4 regions of the Spirillospora sp. CA-108201 genome follow, and region 2 is predicted to be linked to each of the others. Evidence: riboswitches for the same ligand, from Rfam matches in the RefSeq annotation. Region 2 holds a riboswitch; each other region holds the start of a gene.
What was found. A riboswitch is a leader RNA that binds a small molecule or an ion and turns the genes downstream of it on or off. The one in region 2 is predicted to bind cyclic di-AMP.

Region 1: another riboswitch for cyclic di-AMP. It lies ahead of ACQEU6_RS25305 (NlpC/P60 family protein); the one in region 2 lies ahead of ACQEU6_RS15270 (CHAP domain-containing protein).
Region 3: another riboswitch for cyclic di-AMP. It lies ahead of ACQEU6_RS01370 (C40 family peptidase); the one in region 2 lies ahead of ACQEU6_RS15270 (CHAP domain-containing protein).
Region 4: another riboswitch for cyclic di-AMP. It lies ahead of ACQEU6_RS02895 (CHAP domain-containing protein); the one in region 2 lies ahead of ACQEU6_RS15270 (CHAP domain-containing protein).

Annotation. Positions count from the first base shown of each region.
Region 1 is NZ_JBNJNE010000001.1:5,263,693-5,271,207, reverse strand. Features, by position in the region: gene ACQEU6_RS25325 (sensor histidine kinase) at 1-620, opposite strand, end outside; gene ACQEU6_RS25320 (MMPL family transporter) at 785-2,980, shown strand; gene ACQEU6_RS25315 (BlaI/MecI/CopY family transcriptional regulator) at 2,985-3,362, shown strand; gene ACQEU6_RS25310 (M56 family metallopeptidase) at 3,359-4,297, shown strand; cyclic di-AMP (ydaO/yuaA leader) riboswitch at 4,403-4,548, shown strand; gene ACQEU6_RS25305 (NlpC/P60 family protein) at 4,552-5,610, shown strand; gene ACQEU6_RS25300 (DUF6153 family protein) at 5,686-6,114, shown strand; gene ACQEU6_RS25295 (DUF305 domain-containing protein) at 6,192-6,815, shown strand; gene ACQEU6_RS25290 (hypothetical protein) at 6,882-7,253, opposite strand; gene ACQEU6_RS25285 (dihydrofolate reductase family protein) at 7,257-7,515, shown strand, end outside.
Region 2 is NZ_JBNJNE010000001.1:3,131,245-3,138,759, reverse strand. Features, by position in the region: gene ACQEU6_RS15280 (M48 family metallopeptidase) at 1-819, opposite strand, end outside; gene ACQEU6_RS15275 (hypothetical protein) at 816-2,081, opposite strand; gene ACQEU6_RS15270 (CHAP domain-containing protein) at 2,121-2,957, opposite strand; cyclic di-AMP (ydaO/yuaA leader) riboswitch at 2,967-3,135, opposite strand; cyclic di-AMP (ydaO/yuaA leader) riboswitch at 3,254-3,452, opposite strand; gene ACQEU6_RS15265 (C40 family peptidase) at 3,949-4,899, opposite strand; gene ACQEU6_RS15260 (NYN domain-containing protein) at 5,176-6,582, opposite strand; gene ACQEU6_RS15255 (DEDD exonuclease domain-containing protein) at 6,745-7,515, shown strand, end outside.
Region 3 is NZ_JBNJNE010000001.1:285,323-292,837, forward strand. Features, by position in the region: gene ACQEU6_RS01340 (PLP-dependent cysteine synthase family protein) at 1-697, shown strand, start outside; gene ACQEU6_RS01345 (MDR family MFS transporter) at 694-1,971, shown strand; gene ACQEU6_RS01350 (hypothetical protein) at 2,144-2,437, opposite strand; gene ACQEU6_RS01355 (ArsR/SmtB family transcription factor) at 2,890-3,288, shown strand; gene ACQEU6_RS01360 (cation efflux transmembrane domain-containing protein) at 3,285-4,010, shown strand; gene ACQEU6_RS01365 (hypothetical protein) at 4,266-4,451, opposite strand; cyclic di-AMP (ydaO/yuaA leader) riboswitch at 4,682-4,827, shown strand; gene ACQEU6_RS01370 (C40 family peptidase) at 4,831-5,772, shown strand; gene ACQEU6_RS01375 (SulP family inorganic anion transporter) at 6,671-7,515, opposite strand, start outside.
Region 4 is NZ_JBNJNE010000001.1:593,686-601,200, reverse strand. Features, by position in the region: gene ACQEU6_RS02915 (TetR-type transcription factor C-terminal domain-containing protein) at 1-527, shown strand, start outside; gene ACQEU6_RS02910 (alpha-ketoacid dehydrogenase subunit beta) at 532-1,389, opposite strand; partial or broken gene ACQEU6_RS02905 (ATP-binding cassette domain-containing protein) at 1,457-1,750, opposite strand; gene ACQEU6_RS02900 (hypothetical protein) at 2,116-2,856, opposite strand; gene ACQEU6_RS02895 (CHAP domain-containing protein) at 3,047-3,736, opposite strand; cyclic di-AMP (ydaO/yuaA leader) riboswitch at 3,751-3,916, opposite strand; gene ACQEU6_RS02890 (NAD-dependent epimerase/dehydratase family protein) at 4,465-5,400, opposite strand; gene sigJ (RNA polymerase sigma factor SigJ) at 5,482-6,423, opposite strand; gene ACQEU6_RS02880 (NAD(P)/FAD-dependent oxidoreductase) at 7,347-7,515, shown strand, end outside.

The sequences.
Region 1 (7,515 bases), 2.1 Mb from region 2:
TGGGCGACGGTGTCGTGGACCTCGCGGGCGATCCGGAGGCGCTCGGCGTCCACGCGCGCCCGCGCCTCCTCCTCGCGGGTCCGCTCGGCCAGTTCCGCGCGCCGCACGGCCTCGGCCGCGATCACCCGGCGGGACCGGACGGACTCGCCGAGCGCCGCGCTCATGACCGACGCGCCGATGCGGAAGAACACCCAGCCGATGGCCGCGCGCGGTTCGACGTCGGCCGCCGCGTACAGCCATGCCGCGGCCAGCACGGCGATCCCCGAACCGGCGATCACCAGTGACCGGCGCCCGTCCCCGTACGCCGCGAGGGTGTAGAGGGAGACGAAGAGCGCGAGCCAGCCGGGCCCGTCCGGGAAGTCGAGGCCGTAGTACGCCAGGCTGGCGAGCGCGGCGACGGCGAGCACCGGCACCGGCCACCGGCGGCGGACGGCCACGGCCAGGCCGCTCACGACCAGCAGCGCGTATCCGAGGTTTCCCAGGTCGGCGAGCGGACGCGTCGCCCCTTCGGCGGCGACGCGGGCGATCGTCCCCTGGACCTGCATCACGGTGACGAAGAGCGCGAGCAGCGCGTCGTGCGTCACCGCTCGTGGGGAGAACGTCCCGATACGGCGTTCCATGCCGGGATCCTACTGTCGGGGTGCGCGAACGCTCCTGCGCTCAGGCGCGCGACCTGCTCCTCCGCCGGGCGGAGCGGGTCCGGCGCGGCGTACGCCCGGACGCGTAGGCGCCGCCGTCCGCCGGCAGACGCGGCGGCCGCCCCGGCGGCGCGACGATCGGCGCCATGAGCGATCACTCTGGACCTCCTCGACCGGACGGCGCACTCGCGGCGCTGGCCCGCCTCTGCCACCGGCGCCGCCGCCTGGTCCTCCTGGCCTGGCTCGTCGGCGTGGTCGCCGTGGCGTTCGCCGGCTTCGGCTTCGGCGCCCCGTCCGACAACGACTTCTCCGGCGGGGACTCCGGGTCCGCCAGGGCGCAGAAGCTGATCGAGGAGCACTTCCCCGAGCGGCGGGGCGACACCCTGACCCTCGCGATCAAGGCGGCGAGGGGGATCGACGACCCCGCCGCCCGGCGGCGGATCGAGAAGGTCGTCGCCGAGTTGGACGCCTCGCCCGTGACCGGGCCGGTGACCTCGCCCTACCAGGACGTGAGCCTGGTGACGCGCGACCGCCGCATCGCCCGGACGACCATCCCGCTGACCGACGCGGCGGCGACGAAGTCCGACGTCATGCCCCTGGTGACCGCGGTCAAGGACGCCTCCGGCGGCGACGGCGTGACGCTGGGGCTGGGCGGCGAGCGGGCGGAGAAGGCCGAGACGCCGAAGCAGGGCCCGGCCGAGGGCGTGGGCCTCCTGGCCGCGGCGGTGATCCTGTTCATCTCCTTCGGGTCGCTGGTCGCGATGGGCCTGCCGATCGTGACGGCGCTGACGGCGATCCTCGGCGGCATCGCCCTGATGAAGCTGGTGGGGCATCTCGTCCCGGCGCCGGACTTCACGGTGCTCGTCGCCGCGCTGGTCGGGCTCGGCATCGGCATCGACTACGCGCTGTTCATCGTGACCCGCTACCGGGAGGCCCTGCGGGACGGCGGCGAGCCCGAGGACGCCACCGCCGAGGCCATCGCCACCGCCGGACGCGCCGTGCTGTTCGCCGGCACGACCGTGGTGATCGCGCTGCTCGGCCTGGTCGTCATGGGGCAGCGGCTGATGACCGGCGTGGCCGTCGCCGCGTCGGTGACGGTGCTGGTCACGATGATCGCCGCGGTGACCCTGCTGCCGGCGCTCCTGGGCTTCACCGGCCGCCGGATCGACTCGCTGCGGCTGCCGCGCCGCGCGTCCCGCCCGCGTTCCGCAGAGCGCCGCGCCCCCGCCGAGCGCTGGGCGGGGGTGGTGCAGAGAAGGCCGCTGGTCGCCGCCGTCCTGGCCGGGACGGGCCTGCTCGTGCTCGCCGCCCCCGTGCTGTCGATGCGGCTGAGCCTGCCCGACGCCAGCGTCCAGCCGCACGACCGGAGCAGCCACACCTCCTACACGATCCTCTCCGAGGGCTTCGGTCCCGGATACGGCGCGCCCCTGATCTTCGCCGTGCGGACCGGGTCCGCGGACGCCGACCTGCGCCCCGTCGCCGCCGCGGTCGGCCGGACGGCGGGCATCGCCTCCGTCACACCGCCCCGGAGCAGCGAGGACGGGCGAGCGGCCGTCTTCATGGCCTACCCCCGCAGCGGGTTCCAGGACGAGGCCACCGCCGATCTGGTGCACCGGCTGCGCGACGACGTCCTGCCCGGGGCGCCGGGCGGCGGCGGGGTCCGGGTGGGCGGCCCGAACGCGGCCGCGATCGACATCGCCGAGGAGGTCGGCTCCCGCCTGCCCCTGATGGTCGGGGTCGTCGTCGCCCTGTCCCTCGTGCTCCTGGTCGCGCTGGTCCGGTCGGTCACGATCGCCTTGCAGGCCGCGGTGATGAACCTGCTGTCGATCGGCGCCGCCTACGGCGTGCTGGTCGCGGTCGTCCAGTGGGGGTGGCTCGGCGGGGCGCTCGGGTTCCCCACGACCATGCCGATCACGACCTGGGTCCCGATGATGATGTTCCCGCTCCTGTTCGGCCTGTCCATGGACTACGAGGTCTTCCTGGTCTCGCGGATCCGGGAGGAGTACGAGCGCACCGGCGACACCCGGACGGCCGTCACCCGCGGGCTGGCGGGCACCGCCAGGGTCATCACCGCCGCGGCCGCCATCATGATCGCCGTGTTCTCGACGTCCCTGCTCGGCCCCGACGTGTCGGTCAAGCAGATCGGCCTCGGCATGGCCGTCGCCGTGCTCGTCGACGCCACCGTCGTCCGGATGGTCCTCGTCCCCGCGGTGATGGAGCTGTGCGGCCGGGCCAACTGGTGGACGCCCTGGCGCCGCGGGCCCGCCCACGCTGGAGAGACCCGGCTCCAGGAGGCCGGTTCGGGGGAGGCGTCCGGCACAATGTGGGCGGGACGGAGGTGACCGCGTGTCCGCACTCGGAGGATCGCTCGAACGCTCCATCATGGACGTGCTCTGGGCGGCGCCCCGTCCCCTGCGCGTCCGCGAACTGCTGGCCGAGCTGAACGAGAACGCGGAGAAGCCGCTCGCCTACAACACCGTGCAGACCGTGGCAGAACGACTGGCGCAGAAGGGCCTCCTCCGGCGCACGCAGGACGGCACGGCCTTCCGCTACAGCCCGACGCGGCCGCGGGAGGAGTACGCGGTCGAGCTCATGATGGACGCGTTGAGCGAGGCCGCGGACCACGGCGCCATCCTGGCGCGGTTCGCCGAGAGCGTCCCGCCGGAGGACGCCCGGCACCTCCTGGACGCGCTGCGGCGGCGCACCGCCGGGGAAGAGCCGTGATCCTCCTGGTGGCGGCCCTGGCCGTCTCGGCGGTCCTGCTGGGGTGCGCGGCCGGGCCCGCCCTGGACCTGCTCCGGCGCTCGGCCGTCGGCCCGGGGACGGCCGTCGCCTGCTGGGCGGCCGCCCTCGCCGGGACGTTCATCGCCGCGGCGGGGATCGCGGCGGCGGCGCTGCTCGCGCCGCCGGGGCCGGGCCACGGATTCCTGTCCCGGCTGCGCGACTGCCTGCCCCATCACGGCCGGCCCGCCACCGCCGCCGCGGCCGCCGCGACCGCCGTCCTCGCGGCGGCGTGCGCCAGCGTGCTCGCCCGCGGGCTGCCGAGGCTCGGCCGGGCCGTGCGCCACCGCCGCCGGCACCGGGAGATCCTGCGGCTGGTCGCCCGCGAGGACCGCCGCCATCCGGACGTCCTCGTCCTCGACCACCCCGTGCCCGTGGCGTACTCGCTGCCGTCCCGGCACCGCGCGATCGTGGTCAGCACCGGGGCCCAGAAGGCGCTCAGCGCCGAGGAGCTCGGCGCCGTCCTGGCGCACGAGCGGGCGCATCTGCGCCAGCGCCACCACGTGCTCCTGCTGGCCCTGGACCTGGTCCACGCCATGCTGCCGTGGCTGCCGACCGTCCGGCGCGCCAAGGCGCGGCTGCCGCTGCTGCTGGAGATGGCCGCGGACGACGCCGCGGTCCGCGCCCACGGCAGGAAGCCGCTGGTCGGCGCGCTGTGCCGGCTTTCGGCGGCGCCCGCCGTCGCGGGGGCGCTCGGGGCGGCGGGCGCGCCGGCCGCCGGTGCGCTGATGGAGCGGGTGCTGCGGCTGGAGGGTGACGCTCAGGTGAGGCCGCGCCGCGCCGTCCGGCTCGCGGCGGGCCTGTTCGTGGTGGCCGCGGTCGCCGCGCCGCTCCTGGCGGGGGCCGTGGCGGTCGCCGAGCTCGCCGCGATGTGCTGAGGCAGAATGTGGCTTTTGGGGAAATCTTCCGCTCCGGTGGCGAACCGTCCGCAAACCTCCTACGCTCCGTAGGAGGTCACGGTCCGACGTCCCCGCCGGGGACGGCCGGCGACCGCGCCGAATCCCGCGGACGGCTCCGTCCGGGGAACCGGGGACCCGATCTTCAGGGGTGAATCCGTCCCGACGGGACGGTAGGGCGACTCCGGCCCGAACCCGTCAGCTGACCCGGTAGGCGGTACAGGAGAGGACACCGCATGCAGCGACGAGCTGCCGGCACCCGAACGACAGCCCGCCGCAGGATCCGCACCGGCCGGCCCGGCGGTGTCACGGCATGGACGGTCGCCCTCGCGCTGTCCGCCGGGCTTCTCGCGCCCGCGCCCGCGCACGCCGAGCCCAAGCCGACGCGCAAGCAGCTCACCGCGCAGCAGGAGAAGCTCGCCGACGAGGCCGAGAAGCTCAGCGAGCAGTACAACGGGCTGCGCGAACGCCTCAAGCAGGCCGAGCACGCCGCGAAGACGGCCAAGAGCAGCGCACTGCGCCAGCAGAAGGCGCTGGACGAGGCGCGCGAGCGCATGGCGAAGATCGCCGCCGACAGCTACAAGAACGGCCCCGCGGACCCGGCGATCTCCTTCGCCTCGTCCTCCGACCCGCAGGCCGTCCTGGACCAGTCGGCCACCCTCAACTACTTCGCCAAGCAGAACGACATCCGCATCACGCAGATGCTCCAGGTGATGCAGGGCGCCGACCGGTCCCGCAAGGCCGCCGAGCAGCGCGCCGCCCAGGTGCGCGCGCTCACCGGCGAGGCGAAGAAGAAGCGCCGGGAACTCCAGATCAAACTGAAGAAGGTCGAGAAGCAGCTCGGCACCTTCAAGACCGCCGGCGCGCGGCCCGGCTCCATCCCCAACCTCAGCTCCGGAGGGGCCTCGGCCAAGGCGATGACGGCCGTCCGGGCCGCCCTGGCCCAGCAGGGCGTGCCCTACTCCTGGGGCGGCGGCAACGCGTCCGGCCCTAGCTACGGCACCGCGCAGGGCGCCAACATCAAGGGCTTCGACTGCTCCGGCCTGACCCTGTACGCCTACGCGCAGGTCGGCATCACCCTCGGCCACTACACCGGCAGCCAGTACAACGCCGGGACCCACGTGAGCATGAGCCAGCTCAAGCCCGGCGACCTGGTGTTCTTCCACAGCGACCTGCACCACATGGGCATGTACATCGGCAACGGCAACATGGTCCACGCGCCGCAGACCGGCGACGTCGTCAAGATCGCCCCCATCGCCGGCCGCCCCTTCGCCGGCGGAGTCCGTGTCGCCTGACCCCGTGTCGCCTGACCCCCGCGACCCGGTGACCGACCGGTGGCCGCCGGTCACTCTTCGCTACCCTGGCTCGGGATGAGAAGGAACGTCGGCGGCCGCACCGTCCTCCACCTGGCGTCCGGCCTGTTCGTGCTGCTCGGCCTGCTGGCGATGCACGGCTTCCAGGCCACGTCGAGCCCGGCCGGGATGAGCGGTCTTCCGCTGACGTCCACGGCCGCCGGGTACGCGGACCCAGCCGCCGACGCGATGGCGGGGCATCACCGGCCCCCGGGCGACCGGCCCGGCGGTCATCACTCCGACCGCCATCCGGACCACCCCGGCGGCCAGGTCTGCCTGGCCATGCTCACGCTGCTCGCGCTCGCGCTCGCCGGGGCCCTCCTGGTGCTGCGCCTGCGGAGGTCGCCGCCGGCGGCCGTGTCGAGGCCGGCGCGGGTGCGGATCCCGCCGGTCGGACGGCCGCCGCCGCGCCCGTCCCTGCACAGGCTGAGCGTGCTGAGGCTGTGACAGGTCCGGCGGCGCCCGGAGACCGGGCGCCGCCGCCGACCACCGATCACAGCACTCGACACGGAAGGCCCACCACCATGAAGCGAGCGTTCGCGCTCCTCACCGTCCCGGCCCTGGCGATCGCGCTGGCCGCGTGCGGCGACGACGACAACGGCGGCTCGCCCGCCCACTCCATGCCTGCTCACTCCATGCCCGCCCACTCGGCGGCGCCGGGCGGCGCGCAGGCCGGATCGCACAACGGCCAGGACGTCATGTTCGCGCAGATGATGATCCCGCATCACCGGCAGGCGGTCGAGATGGCCGGCCTCGCCGCCACCCGCGCCTCGTCCGCGGACGTGAAGGCCCTGGCCGCCGCCATCAGGAAGGCGCAGGAACCGGAGATCCAGCAGCTCGGCGCCTGGCTGAAGAGCTGGGGCGCCCCGGTCCCCTCGCCCGGCACGACCGGGATGGGCGGCATGCACCACGGCGGCACGGACGGCATGATGAGCGAGAAGGACATGGAGGAACTGGAAGCGGCCAAGGGCGAGGCGTTCGACAAGGCGTTCCTGCGGATGATGATCGAGCATCACGAGGGCGCCGTGGCGATGGCCAAGGCCGAGCAGTCCACCGGACGGTTCCCGCCGGCCAAGCGGATGGCGGCGACCATCATCTCCTCGCAGACCGCCGAGATCACCAAGATGAAGACCCTGCTGAAGCAGTAGCGCCCGGCCGGAGCAGGCGGGCGGGGTCGCGGCCCCGCCCGCTTCCCGGGGCGGGGCGACCACCCGTCAGGAGCCGTTCCGGTGCCGGGTGGACGGTGTGGTCACGTCACGGACGAAGCGTCCCGCCTGGTCCAGGGCGCGGGCCGCCTCCGGGAGGAACGTCCAGAGCAGGTGGAGGCCGTGGGTCGCCACCGGACAGAGCTCCAGCCGCGCGTCCACGTCGGCGCCCGCCGCGAGCGCCCCCGCCAGGGGCCGGTACCCGTACGCCGAGCCCATCACGAAGCCGCCCCCGTGCAGGTAGAGGACGCGCGCCGGTGAGGCGTCCGGGGGCGCCGGCCGCAGGGCCGGGACGCCGCCCGCCTTCACCGGCCCGACCACGACCTCCGGCGGCGGCTCGAACCCTGCGAGCATGGCCTCGCCGGCGAGGGTCAGCTCCACCCGGTGCGTCGAGCGGTTCAGCAGATCGCAGCCGACGAGGCGTTCCAGGCCCTGGACGAGGCGGACGCCCTCCTGGCCGGCCGCCGCACCTACGCCGGCCGCGCCTCCTACTGGCCGGCGGCCGGCGGCGCGATGGCCGACCGCATGAACGCCTTCCGCGAGTACGTCGTCACCTCGACCGACGCCCCGCTGGAATGGGCGGACTCGACGCGGCTCTCCGGCCTCGGCGAGGTGGCCGAGCCGGACGGCACGCTCCTGGTCA
Region 2 (7,515 bases):
CACGTAGGCGTTCAGCGACGTCGTCCGGCGGGAGGCGTCCGCGACGAGGACGTCCTTGACGGGCACGCCGTCACGCCGGGCCATCGCCAGCAGGTCGCTGCGCAGCCGCCCCGCGGGCAGCGAGTGGAACCTGTTGAACACCGGCTCCACGGCGAGCGGGTAGACGAACGAGGCGAAGACGACCAGGACGAACCCGCCCGCGGCGGCGCCGGTCCACCAGTAGCGCGGGAAGCGGCGGGTGAGGGTGAAGAGGAGCAGCAGGGCGATCGTGTAGATGACCCACGTGACGGCGAGGGACTTCGCCTGGTCGAGGAGCCACGAGGGCCAGCTCTGCGTGGACAGCCCGTACCGGCGCAGGACGGACTCGCTCCAGACGTCGAACGGGAGTCCCGCGACGCGCAGGAGCGTGGTCAGGGCCATCGTCCCGAGGATGACGCGCAGCGGGCGGCGGCGCGTCCTGGCGGTGGCCCAGCCGAGGAAACGGGCGCCCAGGGGAGTGAAGCCCAGTAGCAGGACCAGGGCGAGGCCGACCAGGAGCCCGGTGTAGGCGGGCGGGTTGACGGCCGAGTCGAACGCCTTGGAGCGCGCGATCTCCGCGGGGGTGAAGTCCAGCGCGGGATCGGGCGTCACCCGCCCGCCGGGGACGTGCCCGGGCAGCGGGTTCCACGGCGTGGTCCTCGCGAGGACGGCAGCGACCCCGGCGAAGAGCACGGCGGCGGTGACGGCGGCGGCGATCCGGGGCCGCCGCGCGGGGGCGGCGCCGGGCGTCCCGGCGGCGGCGCCCCCGGAGCGGCCCTCGTCGGTCTCCGCCTCGCTCATGCGAGCTCCTCCTTCACGTAGTCGCGCCACAGTGCGGTGAAGCGCTCCCGCGTGAGGCCGAGCACGTCGCGCAGCGCCGCGGCCTCCGGGGCGCGCCCGGCGGCCCGGTAGAGCCGCACCAGCGCCGCCTCACCGTACCGGTCGGCGACCATCCGGCAGGCGAGCCAGGCCTCCTGGTAGGCCTGGGAGAGGCGGGGGGAGCCGCCGGCGAACGCGGCCGCGGCGGGCAGCGCGGACGGCGCGCGGCCGGCGGAGACCTCGCTGCGCAGCTCGCCCGCCGCCGACCGGGCGCTGATCTTGACGCGCCGGTAGCCGACGTAGTCGGCGAAGCCCTCGATCAGCCACAGCGGGGTGCGCCGGTCGCGGGCGCCGCCCGTGGCGACGTGGGTCAGCTCGTGGGTGAGGACGACGTCGCGGCCCAGCTCGTTGAGGCGGCCGAAGGTGCCGGGGGAGACGATGACGCGGTCCTCGCCGCGGCCGCCCCCGGCGGACGGGGCGACGGTGGCGAGCGCGGCGATCTGGCCGAGGCTCTGCGCGGGGCCGGCGAGCGCGGAGGCCACGGTCGCGTCGGCGGGGACGAGCGCGACGACCCGCTGCGCCCACGCCTTGCCTACCACGGACGTGACGACCGGGACGGCCGCGTCCAGCCGCTCGGCGATGCCGTCGAGCCCGGCGCCGTCGCCGACGACGAGCCCGGCGCGGCCCCTCACCACCGCGAGGGGGCCGCAGTCCCAGATGTCGGTGTCGTCGGCGAGGCCGCGGGACGTCCCGTCGCCGACGATCGTCCACGCCCCGCCCCTCGGGGCCAGCGTGAGGTAGCGGGTGCGGGCGACGTGGCCCCGGTCGAATCCGCGCAGCCTGTAGCGCACCTCGACGCGGACGACGGCGGTCGCGCCGTCCACGGCCTCGGTGCCGGCGATGCGCTCCCGCCAGCCTTCCAGGGGGAGCTTCCGGAGGTTCCCGTACACGCGGGACTGGGAGTCCTGGAAGGCGGCGGGGGCGTGGCCCACCGTGGCGAGGAACGCCGTGCGGTCGCCGTCGCGGACGGCGCGGGCGCGGTTGGCGAGAACGGCGGCGGCCGCGTCCGGGCTGAACGTCCCGGCGGCCCGGGAGGCGGGGGCGCCGGCGTCCGCCGCCCCGCCGCCGGAGCGCGAGCCGGCCAGGCCGGCGCCTCCGGCGAGGAGGACGGCGGCCCCGCCCGCGCCGAGGGCGAGGGCCCTGCGCCGCGTCACGGGGGCGTCCTGCCCGGGGCCTTCCTCCATGGCCGCGATCCTATGCAGGGCGCGGGGCGGGAGGCGCCGTCACGACCGGTAGTCCGGGTAGCCGTAGCCGACCACGACGTCTGTGGAACGTTCCTTCACGCGGACGGCGTTGTCGGTGTTGCCCTCGACGGTCTCGATCGTCCCGTCGTCGACCTTCTTGATCACCATGCCGACGTGCTGGATGTCGTCGAGGGACTCGCCGCCGTCCCACGCGAAGAAGACGATCGCGCCCGGCCTCGGCTCGGTGCCCCAGCGGCCGTGCTCCTGGAACCAGCGGGCGTGGGCGATCGTCCAGGCGTCGCTGCCGACCTGGTCGCTGAAGCCGATCTGCTCGCCGACCCAGGAGACGAACATGTCGCACCAGTTCGCGTCGCCGTAGCCGTCGAGGGAGCCGCCGTCGCGCGCGAGCGTCTCCCGCGCGCGGGACGTGGCCATGTACCACTCCTGGAACTTGGTCTCGCCGCCGCCGTTCTCCTCGATGCCCACCTGCGAGCGGGCGAGGTCGATGGCCTGCGCGGCGGTGGGCCGCGACTTCGCGGCCGGCTTCCCGGAGGCCTTCGCCCGCGGCCGCCCGGGCCGGTCCCGCCCGCTCGCCGGGGCCGGCGAACCGGTGGTCCCGGGCTCGTCCTCGGACGGGCGCCCGGACGTGCGCCTGGACGGGTCGCCGTACGCCGCCAGACCGGGGGCGAGGTCGGCCGCGGCGGCGGACCTCACCGGGGCGGAGCCGAACGGCAGGACCGACGCCTGCGCGGTGGCCGCGGCGGTGCCGAGCACGGCGGCGCCGACGACCACGCCGCCGGTCGTCCGCCACGTGAGGGAGAAGGGGTTCGGCTTGCGATGCCTGCCGGAGGACTTCTTGCAGTGCGCGCGTGGCACGGGGGGATCTCCTCGACTTCCATGCCGCCTACCGGGTTAGCTGACGGGTTCGGGCGTGGAAGCCGCCCTACGGCCGCGCGAAGGCAGGCCGATTCACCCCGAAAGGACACAGTGGGTCCCCGGTTCCGCGACGGTCGCGCAAGCGCACGGCGGTCCGCGGATTCGGCGGTGACGTGCCCGGGGGCGGGCACGCCGGTTCGGATGGGGAATCTCGGCGGGCGCAGGCGCCCGCGGAGTGAGAGGGTGGGGGCGTGACCGCGTGGCGGCCACGCCCCAGGTAACGCTGCGGGATTCTCTCCTTGTCTTCCAGACGCCTACCGGGTTAGCTGACGGGTTCGGGCGTGGAAGTGGCCCTACGGCGGCTCTCGCCGGACTGCCGGGAGAGACGCGCCGATTCACCCCGGGTGCCGGAATGCCCGTCCGGAGACGTTCTCCGGACTCCGGCGGATATGGGTCCCCGGTTCCGCGCTGAGGCGGATTCGGCGCTGCCGCTGCGATCCTGGGGGCGAGATGGGGCCCGGCACGGGACCTGTCTCCCGCGTGCGAACGAGCGGCGCCTGATGTTGTGGGCGGACGGCGGCCCGTCTCCGGGGCCGTCCGGGGCCTGCCCCGCGTAGGCCACCGCTGCTGCGCACTCAGCGCCATGCACGCTGCGGCGTGCGCACGGTGGAACGGGGTCGGCCGGGTCTGCGTCGAGACCGTGCGGCGCCTTCGGGCGCCGCGGGGCGGCACGTGGGGCGTGCCGCCCTGGGGGGAGCGGCGCGTGGATCGCGCCGCCGTCACGCGGGTGCTGGATGCGCCGCGTGGGGCCGGGGCGCCTGGTGGGCGCCGCGGGGCCGCGGCGTCTGGAGGGCGCCGTGGGTGGTGACAAGGTACCAAAACCCCAAAAGAAGGCAAACCCCCCCAAAATCAACAACGGACCAGGTCAAGCCTGGTCCGTTGTCGATGAGGCCCCGTCACGCCCGCGGGGCGCGGGTGTCAGGGCGGTGCGTCAGGGGCGCCCGGCGCCGTAGAAGTTGTCCTTGTAGTAGCCGCTGCCGATGTCGCTGATCTTGACGACGTCGCCGGTGTGCGGGGCGTGGATCATCTTGCCGCCGCCCACGTAAAGGCCGACGTGGCCGAGGTTGCTGAAGAACACCAGATCGCCGGGCTGCAGGTTGTTCCAGGCGACCCGCTTGCTGTTGGTGTAGGCGTACTGGGTGTTGGTGGTGCGGGTGATGCCGACGCCCGCGGCGGCCCAGGCCTTCATGGTCAGGCCGGAGCAGTCGTAGGAGCTCGGGCCCTCGGCGCCGTAGGAGTAGGGCTTGCCGAGCTGGGCGTAGGCGAAGTTGAGCGCCGTGCGGGCCGGACCGCTGGCCGGCCCGTTGTAGGTGCCGCCGGTACCGCCGCCCGGGCTAGAGCCCGACGGCGTGCGCGGGCTGAGCCGGCGCACGAGCGTCTTCTGCTTCTTCACCTGCTTGTCGAGTTCCAGCTTCTGCTTCTTCAGCTCGTCCTGCTTCGACTTCACCTCGTCGTAGGAGGACTTCGCCTGGGACTGCTCGCGGCGGAGCCGCTGGGCGGTCGCGAGGAACTGGGTGAGCTGGGAGCTGCGCTCCTGCGACAGGTGCGAGAAGACGGCCGCCTGGTCGAGGATCGACTGCGGGTCCTTGCTGCCGACAAAGCCGGTGACATCGGCCGAGTCACCGTTCTTGTAGGCGGTGGCCGCCATCTGAGCGATCTTGGACCGCTGCTCCTCGAAGCTGGCCTGCTCCTGCTTGCTCGCCTTGTTCGCGGCGTCGAACTTCTTCTTGGCGACCTTGAGCTTCTCGCGGTTCTGGTTGAACTGCTCGACCTTCTGGTCCATCTTCTCGTTGAGCTTGTCGAGCGTCTTCTGGGCCTGCGCCCGGGTCGGCTTGGGCTCGGCGTGCGCCACCACCGGGGAGCAGGTCAGGGAGACCGTCACGGTCAGGCCGGCGACGGCCGCGAGGCGGCGGGAGACGCCTCTGCCCGCAGAGCCCGCCCTGCGGCCAGGCCGCTGTGCCGGTGCCCCGATGTGATCATTGGCCACGGTCGGTTTCGCCCCTCTCGTCCACGACGTCAGCCGACGACATTAGCGAGGGGCAACAGCCGTCACAACCGATTCATCACTCTTTGATTGACATCTGCTGATATTGTCCACTATTCGTGACGCCATGATCACGTACGGCGAGGACTCCCTTATGGGAGCCTTAGGGGAGTCTTAGGAACGGCCCAGCCTGCGCAGCAGCAGGGAGGACGGGCAGGGGCGCGCGCTGGCGCGCCGCGCGGCGTCGGCGACCTCCCGGTCGGACGACACCACGACCACCGACCGGCCCGGCGGCTCGGCCCGCACGAGCTCGCCGATCAGCTCGTCCGCCGTCTGGCCCGGGTGGCTGAACAGCACCCGCACCCCGCGCGGCGCCGCGATGGCGACCGGAGCGTCCAGCTCCGCGCCGTCGAACACGCACGTCACCTCGGCGCGGGTCTGCGCGGCCAGCCCGCCGAGGCCCGACAGCAGCCGGCTGCGCTGGTCGGCCAGCGGCAGCTCCCCGTACCCGGTCTTGGTGACGTTGTAGCCGTCCACGACCAGGTGCACCTGCGGCAGCGCCAGCAGCCGGTCCAGCAGCTGCGGGTCGCTGTCGGACAGGGCCCGGCCGGGCAGCGCGCGGTGCGCCAGCCGGTCCGGCTCCAGCCCGCCGACCGCGTCGGCGGGGCGGCCGATGGTGGAGGGCAGCGCCAGCTCCCGGCGGACGCCCTGCGCCGCGTCCACGAGCGCGTCCAGCAGCATCCGCAGCCGGACGTCGTCGACGTTGCGCCCCTCGCGCGCGGCCCGCTTGGCGGCCTCCGCCGCCTCCTCCGCCCGGACGGCGCGAGCGCGCAGCCTGCGCAGCTCCTTGTCCGAGGCGGCGGTCGACTCGCGCGCGGCGGCGAGCTCGCGATCGGCGTCCGCCGCGACCGTGTGGGCGTGCTCCTCCGCGGCCCGGAACCGGGTGCGCGCGTCGTGCAGCTTGCGGCGCAGCTCCGCGACCTCGGCCTTGGCCTCGCGCAGCTCGGCGCGCAGCTTGGCGAGCTCGGCGCCGCGGGCGTCGCGGGTCGCGGCCAGCTCGGCCTTCAGCGCGGCGATGCGGCGCTCGGCCTCCAGCTCATCCGACGCGGCCGTCGAGCGCGCCAGCTCCTCGCGCGCGGACTCCACCAGCCCGGTCCAGCCCGGCGGGCGCAGCAGGTAGGCCAGCACCGCGACGCGCACCGGGTCGGCCGCGGGCGGCACCCGCCCGCCCTCGACCGCCTCCACCAGGTCGGCCTGCGCCTCCCGGAGCGGCTCGGCGACCCGGCGCCGGAACTCCCCGTCCTTCTCCAGCGCCGCGGCGATGTGCTGGCCCGCGAGCTTCGCGCGCTTGCGGCGCTCGAAGCGCGCGAACCGGCGCAGCGGCGCGGGGACCTCGTCGGAGGGCAGCGACCCGATCAGCTCGGCGGCGACCTCCACCACGCCCTGCCGCACCGCCTCGGGCAGCGGGCGGGTCGGCTTCTCCGCGGGCTCCCCGTCGCCGGGGGTCGCTTCGGGACCGCTGTCGATGATCCCGCTCCTTCCGGGCTGCGCCGCCGGTGGGCTGTGTGTTCCCGAGCACACCCCGCCCTAACCGGGGCGGACGTGCGATCGGACGGATCGCGCCCGGCCCTCGGCGGGATCCCTCCCGCCCGTCCTCGCGGCCCCCGCCCGGCGGGACGTCCCGGCGCCCCCCAACCCTAGCGGCCCGGGGTTCTGTCGGTGGGGTCCTCTACGGTCGCGCACATGACGGCTGCGCACGGTGTCCAAGGGCGCGGAGTCCAGGGGCGCGGAGTCCAGGGGCGCGGAGTCCGCGGGCACGGCGTCCAGGGCACCCTGGACGACCTCGGCACCCCGCTCCACGACGTCACCTTCGTGGTGGTCGACCTGGAGACCACCGGCGGCTCGGCCGCCGACTCGGCCATCACCGAGATCGGCGCGGTGAAGGTCCGCGGGGGAGAGGAGCTCGGCGAGCTCGGCACGCTGGTCGACCCGGGCGGTCCCGTCCCGCCGTTCATCACGGCCCTGACCGGCATCACCACGGCGATGGTGACGGCCGCGCCGCGGATCGAGTCGGTGCTGCCGGCGTTCCTGGAGTTCGCGCGCGGCTGCGTCCTCGTCGCGCACAACGCCTCGTTCGACATCGGCTTCCTCAAGGCCGCGTGCGCCGCGAACGGCTACGCCTGGCCCGCGTTCCCCGTCGTCGACACCGTCGACCTGGCGCGGCGCGTCCTGTCCCGCGACGAGGTGCCCAACTGCAAGCTCGGCACGCTGGCCCGCTTCTTCCGGACGTCCAACGAGCCGACGCACCGCGCCCTCGCCGACGCCCGCGCCACCGTGGAGGTGCTGCACGGCCTGATCGAGCGGATCGGCGCGTTCGGCGTCACCTCGCTGGAGGAGATGCGGGGCTTCGCCAAGGCGCCCACCCCCGAGCAGCGGCGCAAGCGGCACCTCGCCGACGACGTCCCCTCCACCCCCGGCGTCTACCTGTTCGAGGACCATGCCGGCGAGGTGCTC
Region 3 (7,515 bases), 2.8 Mb from region 2:
ACCGGAAGGACGCCGCGCCGACCCGTCACGCCCGGACGCCCCCGGCGCCTGGTGCCCTGACCAGTACAACAATCCCGACAACGTGGCCGCCTACGCGGCCCTGGCGGCCGAGCTGATAGGGGCACTGCCCTGGATCGACGCGCTGGTCTGCTCCGTCGGCACCGGCGGGCACAGCTCGGGGATCTCCCGCGTGCTGCGCCAGTCGTTTCCGGGGATGCGGCTGGCCGGGGTCGACACCGTCGGTTCGACCATCTTCGGCCAGCCCGCGCGGCCGCGCCTGATGCGAGGGCTCGGTTCCAGCATCTTCCCCCGCAACGTCGACTACGGCGCCTTCGACGAGGTGCACTGGGTCGACGCCGGCGAAGCGGTCTGGTCGTGCCGCGACCTGGCGGCCCGCCGGCACATCGCCGGAGGATGGAGCGTCGGAGCGGTGGCCCTGGTCGCCGACTGGCTCGCGCGGACGCTGCCCGCCGACCGGACGATCGTCGCGGTCTTCCCGGACGGGCCCTGGCGCTACTGGAACACCGTGTACGACGACGCCTACTGCCGTCGCCATGACCTGCTGGACCGGCGGCCCGCCGCCGACCCCGAACAGATCGGACGGCCGGCCCAGAAGGAAGTCCTGGCCTGGACCCGGTGCGAGGACGTCATCGACCCGCGTCCCGCTCCCCGGGCGGCCGAGGGCGGCGACCAGTGATCGCCACGCTCCGGCAGGTCCGCACCTTCTCCCGTCCGGTCCAGGTGCTGTGCCTCAACCAGGTCGGGATCAACATCGGGTTCTACATGCTCATGCCCTACCTGGCCGCCCACCTCACCGGTCGGCTCGGTGTCGCCGCCTGGGCGGCCGGACTGATCCTCGGCGTGCGGAACTTCAGCCAGCAGGGCCTGTTCCTGGTCGGCGGCACCCTCGCCGACCGCATCGGGTACAAACCCATGATCATGCTGGGCTGCGGGCTGCGAACGATAGGTTTCGCCGCGTTCGCCGTCTCGGAGTCCCTGGTCGTGCTGATCGCCGCCGCGGCTCTGACCGGCTTCGCCGGGGCACTGTTCAACCCCGCCGCACGCGCCTACATCGCCCATCAGGCAGGCGACCAGCGGGTGGAGGCCTTCGCGGTCTTCAACGTCTTCTACCAGCTCGGCATCCTCATCGGTCCGCTCGCGGGGCTCGCTCTGATCGCGTGGGACTTCACGGCCGTGTGCCTGACCGCCGCCGCGATCTTCGCCGGCCTGACCGTGCTGCAGGCGCGCAGCCTGCCGTCCCAGGCGGGCGCCGAATCCGGGTCCGTCCAGCCCGTGCTGACCGACTGGCGCGAGGCGGCCGGAAACCGGCCCTTCATGGCGTTCGCCACCGCGATGCTCGCCTCCTACGCCCTGTCCTTCCAGGTCTACCTCGGGCTGCCGCTGGAGATCGAACGGCGCACCGGCGGGCAGAACGGCATCGTCGCGATCTTCGCCGTCTCGGCGGTCCTGACGCTCGGCCTCCAGATCCGCCTCACCGTCTGGTGCAAGGAACGCTGGACTCCCGGCCGCACCATCGCGCACGGTCTGGCTCTGATGGGGCTGGCCTTCGTTCCGCTCGCCCTGCCGTATCCGGCAGAGCAGCCGCACTCCACCGGCGTCGCCGCGCTGGTGCCGGTGATGTGCACCGCCACGCTGCTCACCGCCGGAACGATGATGGTCTTCCCGTTCGAGATGGCCATGATCAGCACCCTGGGGGGAGGCCGGCTCGTCGGCACCTACTACGGCCTGTACAACCTGCTGTCCGGTGCCGGCATCCTCGTCGGCAACCTGGCCACCGGGGCCGTCCTCGACCTCGGCCGCCGACTGCACATGCCCGCGCTGCTGTGGCTTTCCCTCCTGGTGATCGGCCTGGTCTCCGCTGCCGCAGTGCACCGTCTGGACAGGGGCGGCGCTCTCGTCTCCGCTTCGTCGGGAGGGCAGGTCAAGAGACCGGCGAGAGCAACCGACTGACCCTGGGGCACACGCACCGGCGACTCGGCAACGGCCAGTCCGGTGAGAGCGCCCATGGTCTGGACCGAGACCCTGGCCGAGGACCGTGGACCTGTTGTCGCCGACCGAGGCCGCCAGGGCGGTTCGCCGACGACAGGCGTGACCAGTCCGACCGGCACACCGGTCGAGCGTGTCATTCCGCCCTCGGGGTGGCCCGTGGCTCGCCGTTCTGCCTGTGGAGGGACTCCGCGTCCTGAACCTGGCCGCCGAGCTTCTGCCGCGCGGCCAGCAGGAGCTGTGGACTGGAGACGACGACCCACCGTGTTCCGACCAGGTATGTTCCGCCGTACATCGAGGAGTATTCGAGCCAATCTTGCTGCGCCTTGTCGGTGGCGAAGGTGTTGAGCACGTACTTCCCCGACAGGGTCACACAGATCGCCTGCCGGTAGTCGACCGCCTTGCCGCGCACCTCTGGCGTGCAGCCCATCCTGGTTCCGAGTTCTTCGATGCTCGCGGGAGCAAGGGACTGCGTACCCCTCCCGGAACTCCTCGGACCGTCAGCCTTCAAGGGCGCTGCATTGTTCCCAGCGGACTTGCTCGTGCCGCACCCCGCCGCGGCCAACACGGCGCCGATTCCCACTGCCGCCAACACACGGATCTGAAGGCAGTGAAGTCCAAGGTGCCGGATTCTCATTGTCGCCTCTCGGGTGGCTCGGCGTCCGACGGCATGCCTTCTACGGCTTGTCGAATACCGGTACGCCAAGAGCTCCTCGGCGGTTCACCGCGCCGCGCCGACACTGCCGAAGGTCCGCAACGGCAGCGCAGTAACCAGGGCGAGAACCATGCCACGCCCTCGGCGACGTCGTCCGGTGGCGTGGCGGGAGCCTGATCACGGTACGACCGACTTGACTGATCGCATGATCTGGCTATCATTCCAGTATGACGATTGATTCTGAATGTGGAATGACTTCGCTGGACGGGTTGGCGCCCGCGGCCGCGCTGTTCCACTCGCTGGCCGATCCGGTGCGGCTGTCGATCGTGCAGCGGCTGGCGCTGGGTGAGGTCCGGGTGGTGGATCTGACCCGTGAGCTGGGGTTGGCGCAGTCCACGGTGTCCAAGCATCTCGCCTGTCTGCGCGGCTGCAAGCTGGTGGACTACCGCGCCGAGGGCCGCCAGTCGTTCTACTTCATCGCCGTGCCGGAGCTGCTGGACCTGCTGCGCTCGGCCGAGCATCTGCTGGCGGCCACCGACCGCGCCGTCGCGTTGTGCCCGACTCATGGCACTGCGGGCGATCGGCCGCTGGGAGCCTGTCCTTCCGAGGCGAAGGAGCGGGCATGACCACCGTGTCGCTGGGGCCGTCTCCGGAGCGGCGGGCGGTGCTGGCGCGGCGGGTGCGCCTGCTGGTGGCCGCCACGATCTCCTACAACGTCGTCGAGGCCGTCGTCGCCGTCACCGCCGGGACCCTGGCCTCCTCCGGCGCGCTGGTGGCGTTCGGTCTGGACTCGGTGATCGAGGTGGCCTCCGCCGCCGCGGTCGCCTGGCAGTTCTCCGCCCGCGACCCCGAGCGGATCGAGCAGCGCGAGAAGCGCGCACTGCGGATCATCGCGGTCTCGTTCTTCGCGCTGGCCGCCTACGTCGCCGCCGACTCGGTCCGTTCCCTGGCCGGCGGTGCCGAGGCCGAGCACTCGACGCCCGGGCTGGTCCTGGCCGCGCTGTCGCTGGCAGTGATGCCGTTCCTGTCGGCCGCGCAGCGCCGGGCCGGCCGGGAGCTGGGATCGGCCAGTGCGGTCGCCGACTCCAAGCAGACCCTGCTGTGCACCTATCTGTCGGGCGTGCTGCTGGCGGGGCTGGCGGTCAACACCCTGTTCGGCTGGTCCTGGGCCGACCCGATCGCCGCGCTCGTCATCGCCGCCGTCGCGTTCAAGGAGGGCCGGGACGCGTGGCGCGGCGACGCCTGCTGCGTTCTGCCGACCGGTAGTACCACGGCCGCCGATGACAGTCCCGAAGCCGCGCAGGACGCCTGCGCGACATGCGGGCCCGGCTGCGCCTGCTGCTCCTGACCCATCCTCGACGAGTTCGGAGGACATCGTGGCGGTCACCGCGCTGGTCGTCTATCTGGTCTGGGCCGTGCTGGCGTTCGGGCTGCGGACCCTCCTGCAGTGGCGCCGCACCGGCGACACCGGCTTCCGCGGCGGCGGCCTGGGCAAGGGGACGGTGCAATGGTGGGCCAGGGTGCTGTTCACCGGCGCGCTGCTGATCGGTGCCGCGGGCCCGATCGCGGCGCTGGCCGGGCTCGCCGCGGTCACCGCCCTTGATCACACCGCCGTGCAGGTGGCCGGGACCGCGCTGGCCCTCGGGGGAGTGGCGGGCACGCTGGCCGCGCAGACCTCGATGGGAAACTCCTGGCGGATCGGCGTCGAGGAGGCCGAGCGCACCGAACTGGTCACCGGCGGCGCGTTCAGCCTGGCCCGCAACCCCATCTTCACCACGATGATCGTCACCGCCGCCGGGCTGGCCGCGATGGTCCCCAACGCGATCTTCGCTGTTCGGCCTCGTCGTGACCGTGGTGGCGGTCCAGATGCAGGTCCGCGCGGTCGAGGAGCCTTACCTGCTGCGCACTCACGGCGATGCTTACGCCGCCTACGCCGCAGAGGTCGGACGGTTCCTGCCAGGTGTCGGACGCCTCGCCTCGCCCCAAGGCGTTCAGCGGCGACGTCTCCGCCGGGGACGGCCGGCGACCGCGCCGAATCCCGCGGACGGCTCCGTCCGGGGAACCGGGGACCCGATCTTCAGGGGTGAATCCGTCCCGACGGGACGGTAGGGCGACTCCGGCCCGAACCCGTCAGCTGACCCGGTAGGCGGTACAGGAGAGGACACCGCATGCAGCGACGAGCTGCCGGCCCCCGAACGACGGCCCGCCGCAGGATCCGCACCGGCCGGCCCGGCGGTGTCACGGCATGGACGGCCGCCCTCGCGCTGTCCGCCGGGCTTCTCGCGCCCGCGCCCGCGCACGCCGAGCCCAAGCCGACGCGCAAGCAGCTCACCGCGCAGCAGGAGAAGCTCGCCGACGAGGCCGAGAAGCTCAGCGAGCAGTACAACGGCCTGCGCGAACGCCTCAAGCAGGCCGAGCACGCCGCGAAGACGGCCAAGAGCAGCGCACTGCGCCAGCAGAAGGCGCTGGACGAGGCGCGCGAGCGCATGGCGAAGATCGCCGCCGACAGCTACAAGAACGGCCCCGCGGACCCGGCGATCTCCTTCGCCACGTCCTCCGACCCGCAGGCCGTCCTGGACCAGTCGGCCACCCTCAACTACTTCGCCAAGCAGAACGACATCCGCATCACGCAGATGCTCCAGGTGATGCAGGGCGCCGACCGGTCCCGCAAGGCCGCCGAGCGGCGCGCCGCCCAGGTGCGCGCGCTCACCGGCGAGGCGAAGAAGAAGCGCCGGGAACTCCAGGTCAAACTGAAGAAGGTCGAGAAGCAGCTCGGCACCTTCAAGACCGCCGGCGGGCGGCCCGGCTCCATCCCCAACCTCAGCCAGCTCAAGCCCGGCGACCTGGTGTTCTTCCACAGCGACCTGCACCACATGGGTATGTACATCGGCAACGGCAACATGGTCCACGCGCCGCAGACCGGCGACGTCGTCAAGATCGCCCCCATCGCCGGCCGCCCTTCGCCGGCGGAGTCCGCGTCGCCTAGCGAAATCGGCTCTGCGAGCGGTCCCCGTCGTCCACCCCTGGGGCGGCGGGGACGCCACTCTGCGGACCATGCCTGGACTCAGGACGCCTGCCGGTGTAACCGGCGGCCTCTGCGGCTTTGGTGATGCCTGTCCCGCAGCCGAGCAGGGTGATGCCGTGTTGTAGTCGCGCCCAGCGGCGCCAGGCGGGAAAGGGGAGGCCGACCTCCTCCAGGAACAACGACTCCAGGAGTTCGGCTGGATAGCCGACATGCTCGGCGACCCGACGCAGGGTCAGCCGCCCGAGTACCAGATCCGGCAGCGCGCGCATTGTCTCGGTGAGCGCCGGGTGCGGCGTTCGGCGGGCCGGCCGCTCCAGGATCGAGTGTGCGGAGGCCAGCGAAAGATGCCGTGGTGAGGCGGCCGGATCGACCGGCCGAGCTGTGCTGGTCCATGTGCTGACGGCAAGTCGGTCCCCCCTGGAGGAGGCGATCCGTGCCCGTGCGGCGGTGCCGGTCCGTCCCGCCGGGTCAAGGTAGGCGATGACCCCGAAAGCCGGCTCGGGGACGCGCATCGCATGCGCTGCGCCGCTCGGGATGATAGCCGCCTCGGCGGGCAGTTCGCGTCCGGCGGCGTCCCGCAAGAAGACCTGGCCGCAGCCGACGAGCAGGACCTGGATCGCTTCATGGGAGTGCGGTTCGGCGGTCTCGATCGCACCGGCGAACAGCAACACCCCTGGTTCGGGGAACACGCCGGTCGGCCGCTGCGTCAGGCCGGTCCCTGTGAGGTCCATGAGCGGGCCACCCTCCCGAATCCTGTCATGCCGAGACGTGAACGTGAGCTCACATGACTTTCTACACTATGTAGAAGTTCGAGGACATTTGGGGCCGGTGGGACAGCGCGTTCCTCCCGGCATCCGGCCGTGGAGAAACAGGGATGAGACGGGCTGTCGGCCGCGCGGCCACATGCCCGTGTGAGGCGCCGTGACAGGGGGCAGGTGCGGGACGGACGCCCCTGGCCCCCTGTCACGGGTTTCGCGCGGACCTCAGGATCGGGCGTCTCCGACCGAGACCATGTCGGGGCTCGCCTGGTTGTGGCGCTCCACCCAGTTCATCAGCGCCGAGTGGCAGGCGTGGTCCAGGTGCCGCAGGTCGGTGAGGTCCAGTTGGACCGGCCGATCTCGGGGGAGCTTCTCCAAGGTGTCCAACATCTGCGGGAGGCGCAAGAACGTGGCGTGGCCGGCCAGGGCGACACGTACCGGACGCCCATGCGTGCCGGCCGCCTCTTCCGTCTCGTCCACCTCGATCTGGATGTGCGAGGTCTCCCAGGCCGTCTTGATCACAGCCAGCACCAGGCCGAGCAGCACTCCCTCGAACAGGTTGAGGACGACCACTGCCGTGGCCGTGAGGACGAGGATCAGTGCCTCGCCGCGATGCCGGCGCCACAAGGGGCGCAACTGCTTGACAGGCATGAGTTTCCAGCCGGCGTGCACGAGCACGCCCGCGAGGGCGGCGAGCGGGATGATTTCCAGCGCCGCAGGGAAGGCCGCGGCGAACAAGAGAATCCAGAGCCCGTGCAGGACGCGCGACGCCTTGGTCTGTGCTCCTGCCTGCACGTTGGTGGCGCTGCGTACGATCACCGCCGTCATCGGCAGGGCCCCCAGGAGCCCGCACACGGTGTTGCCGGCGCCCTGGGCCATGAGCTCCTTGTCGTAGTCGGTACGCGGGCCGTCGTGCATGCGATCGACCGCCGCGGCGCTGAACAGGCTTTCCGCGGAAGAGATGAGCGCGAATGCCAGCACGGTTCCGAGGACGCCGATCTCGGACAGTCGGGCCACATCGCCGATGCCGGGTGGCTGGACGGCTCCGAGAAGGCCCTGTACGTCCAGCC
Region 4 (7,515 bases), 2.5 Mb from region 2:
AGAACCTGCTGGTCGAGATCCAGTCTCGGGTGATGCGGCCGCTGCTGCGGACCGCGCGGCGGATCGCCCGGCTGGAGGTGGACGCGGTGCTGCGGCTCCGACTGCTGTCGGAGGCGCTGCTGTCCATCATCCTGCGGCGGCTCGACCATATCTGGGTCTACGAGCACGACTACCGGATGCTGGGCGGGGACAACCGGACGAGGCTGCTGCGGCAGCGCGGCGAGTTCGAGGGAATCATCTCCAATCTGCTGGCCGAGGCCATGGACGCCGGAGAATTCCGGGAGATGGACCCGCGGCTGGCGATGCTGCAATTTCTTAATATGCACAACCACACCTACCAATGGGTCAGGCCCGATGGCAGGTGGGACGCCGGTTATTTGTCGCGCGAGTACTGCGCGACGTTGTTCACGGGGTTCCGGGCCGGGCCCGAACCGGTGGACGATCTGGAGAAGCGGGTGCTGAGGTTCCGCGAGCAGCACCCGGAGATCGTCCTGGATCCGGTGGAGGGCGAGGAGAGGCGGGCATGACGGCTCAGACCGCCGCGACCTGGCGCAGGGTCTCGGCGATTGCCGCGGCGTCCGGCAGCCACAGGCGTTCGAGGGACGGGGCGTAGGGGGCGGGCATCGGCGGCGGGGCGACCCGGACGACCGGTGCGTCCAGGTGCCAGAAGCCTTCGTTGGCCGCCATCGCCGCGAGTTCGGCCCCGACCCCGAAGTCCCGCACGGCCTCATGGGCGATGACGAGGCGGTTGGTCTTGGCGAGCGAGGCCAGCACCGTCTCGCGGTCGAGTGGCGCGATCGTGCGCAGATCGATGACCTCGACGTCGACGCCCTCGGCGGCGAGAGTGTCGGCGGCGGCGAGGCAGTCGTGCACCATCCGCGAGTAGGAGACCAGCGTGAGGTCGCGTCCCTCCCGGACCACCTTCGCCTTCCCGATGGGGACGAGGTGGTCCGCGGGCGGGCGCGGCCCCTTGCTCCCGTACTGGAGCCGGTTCTCCACGAACACGACGGGGTTCGGATCGCGGATGGCGGCGCGGAGCAGGCCGTAGGTGTCGGCCGGTGTCGAGGGCATCACGACGGTGAGGCCGGGAACGTGCGCGAGGAGGGCCTCCAGGCTCTGCGAGTGCTGGCTGCCGGAGGAGCGTCCGGCGCCGAACTGGGTGCGGACGACGAGCGGCAGGCTCGCCCGGCCGCCGGTCATGAACCGCAGCTTGGCGGCCTGGTTGAGGAGCTGGTCGAAGCAGACGCCGATGAAGTCCATGTACATGATCTCGACGATCGGCCGCAGGCCGGCCATCGCGGCGCCGACCGCGGTCCCGACGATCGCGGTCTCGGAGATCGGCATGTCCCGGACGCGGCCGGGGAAGCGTTCCGCCAGCCCGCGGGTCAACCCGAAGACCTCGCGTTCCGTCCGCGAGCGGACGGGGAGGGCACCGGCGGCCAGATTCTCTGGCGACGCTCAGCGCCGCGAAGACGTGCCGTCCTTCCGGCACCTGGACGAGTCCGCTCCGGACGATCGCCGCCGGGTTCGACCTCTCGACAGGCCGGTCGAGAAAACGAATGGATCCGGTCCGCACCGCCCCGCCGTACAGCGGCAGCGTTCCGGAGATCGCTCGCATCAGCGTTGTCTTGCCCGCTCCGTTGCTGCCCAGGAGCGCGACCACACCATCGTCGCCGACCTGCAGGGACACCTCTTTGATCAGCGGTTCGCGCACCCCGTAGGTGATGACAAGCCGGTCGATATCGAGCATCAGGACCTCCGATCCGCCCGGGGCGGGCTTCCGGGAGCCGATCGAGCAGAACGTGGGGGCGACTGCACCGGCACCGTCTGACCTCCTGTAACTGCGGCAGACGTTTTACATACCACTCGGTCTATAAAACAGTAGACTGCACTGTAAGGCCACCCCCGCCACGGCGACAAGGGGGCACGGCGCGCGTCTTCACACCACGCCCGGCAGCACATCCCGGCGCGAAAGACGGCGGCGCCGCGACAGTCCGCCGGCGGCTACGGCGCTGTCCGCCCTTCCTGCCCCGGACGTGACAGACCCCGCTCCCGTCCGAGGACGGGAGCGGGGTCTGTGGTCAGGCCAGGAGGGGATCACCTGGACGGGTCCGCTCAGCCGAGGGGCTTCGGGGCGCCCTTCTTGCCGGCGCCGTGGCCCCAGGACAGGACCTCGTACTTGACGCCCTTCAGGTGGCCCGCCGAGGTGCCCGTGTTGTACTTGCTGCTCGGCTTCTTGCCGTCCACCAGGTGGCGGAAGGTGTAGGTGTCGAGGTCGAGCATGACGCCGCGGTGCGACGGCTCGCCCGGCCCGCGGTCGCCGACGAAGCCGGTGACGCTGCGGCCCTTGTAGCTGACCTTGACCTTGGTGTGCATGGGCCAGCTCGGGCTGGCGAACAGGCCCTTCTGCATCGGCTTGCCGCCCGCCGGGGCGCCGGTGTCGCCGTTCACTCCGGACCCGTCGTCCCAGAAGTAGGACGCCTTCGTCTTGCCGCTGATCAGGGCCTTCGGGCCCTTCTTCGCGGGCTTGGCGGGGATGTGGCGGGAGGCCTTCGCGTCCTGCGACCCGGTCGCCTGCTGCCCGGCCGCCTGCTGGCCAGTGATCTTGTGCTCGGTCAGCCGCTGCCCGGTGATCTTGTGCCCGGTCACCTGCTGCTCGATGACCTCGCGTCCGGTCAGCTGCTGCCTGGTGGCCTTGTGCCCCGTGACCTGCTGCGCGCTGACCTGCTGCGCGGTGAGCCTGTGCGCGGTCGGCTCGTCCGCCGAGGCCCCATGGGCGGTCCCGGCCACGCCCGCGACCAGCACGCCTGCGAGGGCGGTACCGATCAGGGCGGTGTCGATGGCTCGCTTCTGCATGTTCATCCTTTGCTCGGTGGTCCGGCGCCGGGTCACGGCCTTCGGGCGTGGAGGACTCGCCGTTCGGGCATGACGAGTCCGGCGCACGGCACGTGGCGCGCTAGCGACGTGGGTGTGATCGGGCGGGGGATGGAGAAGGGGGGTGCACCGCTGGACGGTGCGGGGTGAGGGGCCGCTCAGCGGCCCGGGCTCACCGGTACTCGGGGTAGCCGTAGCCGGCGACGGTGGAGGTGTCGCGGACCCTCTGCTTCACCGCGTCACCGGTGTTGCCCTCGATGGTGTTGATGGTGCCGTCGTGGTTGTCCTTCACGACGATGCCGACGTGCTCGACGCCCTTGATGCCGCCGCCGCTCCAGGCGAAGAAGACCACGGCGCCGGGCTTCGGGGTCTCGCCGAAACGGCCGGTCTTCTTGAACCACTTGGCGTGGCTGACGGTGTAGGCGTCGGCGCCCATGCCCTTGGTGCCGGTGTGCTGGCCCAGCCAGGACACGAACATGTCGCACCAGGACTGGCCCTTGTAGACCGAGGCGCTCTTGGCGCCGATGCGGTGGGCGTTCAGCTCGCCCAGCGACGAGCCGATGTACCAGTCGTTGAACTTGCTGTTGCCCGAGGCGTCCTCGTGGATGCCGACCTGCGTGCGGGCGAGCTTGATCACGTCCTGCGCGGACGCGCCGGCCTGGGCGCTCTGGCCGACGGCCTTGGCGCCGTTGGCGTCGGCCTTGGACACGGCGGCGACGGGCGCGGTGTCGGCGGGCTTGGCGTCCGCCTGGGCGGCCGGGGCCAGGGAGGCGAAGCCGAACGCGCCTGCCAGGGAGAGGACGGCGCCGGCCGCGGCGCGGGCGCCCATGCGCTTGGTCAGGTCAAAGGTACGAGCGGTCATGCGAAGGTTCTCCTGAGTTCTTCCAGTCCGCCTACCGGGTTAGCTGTCGGGTTCGGGCGTGGAAGTGGCCCTACCGCGGCCCCGCGCACGGCGGGAGTGCGGATTCACCCCGGTGTTTCGGTGGGTCCCCGGCTCCGCTCGGCCGTGATCGGCGCTCTGCGGACTCGGCGGAGGACGTGCCTTGATCGGCAGTCCTGATGATCAGGGACTCGATGCGCCCTTCACGATCTGGTCGGACGCTCCGGACGGGCTTCCCCGTCGGTCACACACCCACAACAGGTTCAAGCCATCCCATATTTCGTCAAGCACGTCCCAAAGACCCGGCCAACCTGCAAAAACTCCCCAAAACCCCCTCAACGCAAGGGCTGCGGCCCAGTCAAACTTCCTCAAGATTTCCGGTCCGCGACCTCCGTCCAGAGGGAGTCGACCACCCGGAGGTCGCCTGAAAACCGCGCACGACATGACTCGTCGCCTTAAAGCCATCAGCGCGGGCCGGGGACGGCCGGTGCTGCCGCCGACGGCCGGCCCGCTGCGACCGGCCGCATCGAGCAGGTCGCGGACCTGGCCGGGGTGAAGCCCCCAGACCGGGACCCACAACGACATCGGCCGCGACCTGGACAACGCCCCGGCCACCCCCCGAGCCGTGCTCGAAGGCCGCCCTTCTTGCCGGAAGGACGGCCTTCGACGAGCGTTCGGCTCTTCGGGCAGAGAGAACGACGCTCAGCGAGTCACTCCACAACCTGGAGGCCTTGGCGCCAGGTGGGGTGTGCCGGGTGCCAGCCCAGTTCGCGCTTGGCCTTGGCGTTGGACGCGCCGCGCAGTTCGGTCATGAGCACGACGCCGGCCTGCCCGGCGGCCAGCCGTCCGACGACCCGCGGTACGCGCATCGGCTTCTTCGCGCCCAGCATCGCCGCCAGTTCCGGCAGCCATTCGGAGACCGGGGCGGGGTCGTCATCGACGATGTTGTAGACACCGCGGCCCCCGCTCTCCACGGCTGCGACCGTGGCCTCGGCGGCGTCGGCGATGTGGATGAACGACCACACTCCGCCGCCGTCGCCGACGACCGGGAACGTGCGCTTGCGGATCATCTCGAGCTGCGCGGAGCCCGGCGCCATCGATGTGCCGGGTCCGTAGAACGCGCCGTAGCGCAGCACGACCCCTTCGGTCCAGGCGGCGCCCAGCACGGCCTTCTCCAGGTGCTCGATCGCGGCGATCATCGAGGCCATCTGGCCGACCGGTGAGCGATCCAGGGGGTCCTGCTCGTTCTTGACCGGCCCGCCGGTCCGGTCGTAGGTGAACGCGCCGTTGCTCTGGGCGACCACCCGCCGCACCCCTGCGGCGCGTGCGGCGGCGAGCAGGTTGTCGGTGCCCTCGGTCCGCAGCCGGTCGGTGGCTGCGAAGCTGCGTTCGAAATGGCGCGTGTCGATGTGCCCGATGGCGGTCAACTGGTGAACGATCACATCCGGGGCGGCCTGGCGCACGGCCGCCTCGACCTCGGCGCGGTCGAGCGCATCGGCGATGACCGGCACCGCGCCCAGCCGTGACGCCATGGCCTTGTTCGACTCGCTGCGAATCATGGCGAACACCTCATGTCCCGCATCGACCAGACGCGGCACCAGCTGCTTGCCCATCGCTCCGGTCGCTCCTGCCACCAGCACTCTCATCGTCGACTCCTGTCCGGTTCGGATTCGCCCCTTGAACCGGATGACCCGCCGTTTCCTGACAGGAGACCGACGTGATCGACGTCACATCATGAACAGGGGCTCCCTGTGGTCGGTCGCCGCCCAGTGCTCGGTCGCGCGTTCGAGCTTGTCGGGGTTTGCCTGGATGCGGCAGGCGGCGATGCCCCCGGCGGTGACCTCCAGGCACATGACGGCGACGACCCGGCCTTCCACGACGCCCACAAGGGCGGGATCGCCATTGGCGGTCCCGGCGTATATCTCGGGCGAGCCGCCGACGATGGCGCTCTTGGCCCCGCTGGGCTTGAACAGGCCCCACACGAACCTCGCGACCGCGACGGCGCCCTCGAACCCCTTGGCGTATGCCGGAACCTTCCCTCCGCCGTCGCCGACAGAGACGGCGTCCTTGGACAGCAGGCGTACGAGCTCATCGGTCTGGCCGCTGGTGGCGGCGGCGAGGAACTCCTCGACGACCCGCCGGGCGGCGGCCTCGTCGATCTCGGTGCGGGCCCTGCCTTGCGCGACATGCTTCTTGGCACGGTGAAAGATCTGCTGGCCGGCCGCCTCGGTGATGTCGAGGATCTCGGCGATCTCCCGGTGCGGGTAGCCGAAGGCCTCCCGCAGCACGTACACGGCCCGTTCGCCGGGGGCCAGGCGCTCCATGAGAGCGAGGACCGCGTACGAGACCGATTCGCGCTGCTCGGCGGTGTCGGCCGGGCCGAGCATCGGGTCCCCGGCGAGCAGCGGCTCGGGGAGCCACCGGCCCACGTAGGTCTCGCGGCGCGCCCGGGCGGAGGTGAGCTGGTTGAGACACAGGTTGGTGAGCACCTTCGTCAGCCACGCCTCGGGAACCTCGACACGCTCGATGTCGGCGGCCTGCCAGCGCAGGAACGTCTCCTGCACGATGTCCTGCGCCTCGTCCGCGGAGCCGAGGAGACGGTACGCGATCGCCTCCAGACGCGGCCTCGACGACTCGAACCGGTCGACATCGTCCCTCGTCAAAGGCATGACGCGATCATATCTCCGGCACGGCCTCCAGCCGCGCCGCAGCCCGTCCTGTGGATCGAGCCCATCCGGGAGATCCGAGCCGGTCGGCGTGCCTGCGGACGATCTCCAGAAGCCAGGTGCCGCACATGTCCCACGGTGCTGGACGCCCAAGAGCAGGCGTTCCGCAACCGTCCCTTGGAGGGCGGGGACGTGTTGCGCGCGGCGATCGGCTGCGCTGTCGAGGCGGCATTCACCTGAAAAAGGCGGCGCCCTCGTGACTGCATCTGCCATCGGCCGGTGCCGTCGCGGGGTCCAGTTCGGACGATCGGCGAGCATCGCGGCGAGCCCGTCCAGATGCCGTCCGGGATTCCATCGAGACCGAGACCGTCGAGGGCGCGGAGCACCCATTCGGTGTGCGCCAGCATGGGCGATGAATTCCAGCTTCTCCCGCCGCCCTTCCGCCCCTTCCATCGGAAAGGGAACCTCGCCGAAGACGTGGTCGGCCATCTGCATCAGCAGTTCTTCTTTGCTCGTGATGCTCTGGTAGAGGGACATCGGCCGGACGCCTAACTGCGCGCCGAGCCGTCGCCTCGGCGACGTGATCATTTTCCTCCGGTCGTCTGCTCCGCCCCGACCGCGATCTCCCGTGCGTTTGAGCTAGTCGACTTTCTTGCCGAACTAGTTCACTTCTTCCACGCCGAGCGCAGAACTGGGCATTTTTGTGTGGTTACGGTGTACCAAGTGAGAAATACACCGTACGAACGCCCGCTTGCGGGACGGCCGCTCCGAGCGGCTGCCCCATCGGCCGGAGCACCGCGCGCAGGCGGCGACACGTCCAGGGGACCCATGAAAAGCCGCGGCGTCCTCATCTCAGGGGCCGGAACAGCGCTTCGTCCGCCGTCTCCCAATTAATGAGTAGCCACGAAACAGGAATGGAGCATGCGATGGTGACCAAGATCGAAACCGACTATCTCGTGATCGGAGCCGGCGCGACGGCAATGGCCTTCGTGGACACGCTGCTTGCCGAATCAGGCGCGACCGTGGTGATGGTCGATCGCTACCACCGGCCCGGCGGGCACTGGACCGTCGCCTACCCGTACGTACGGCTGCACC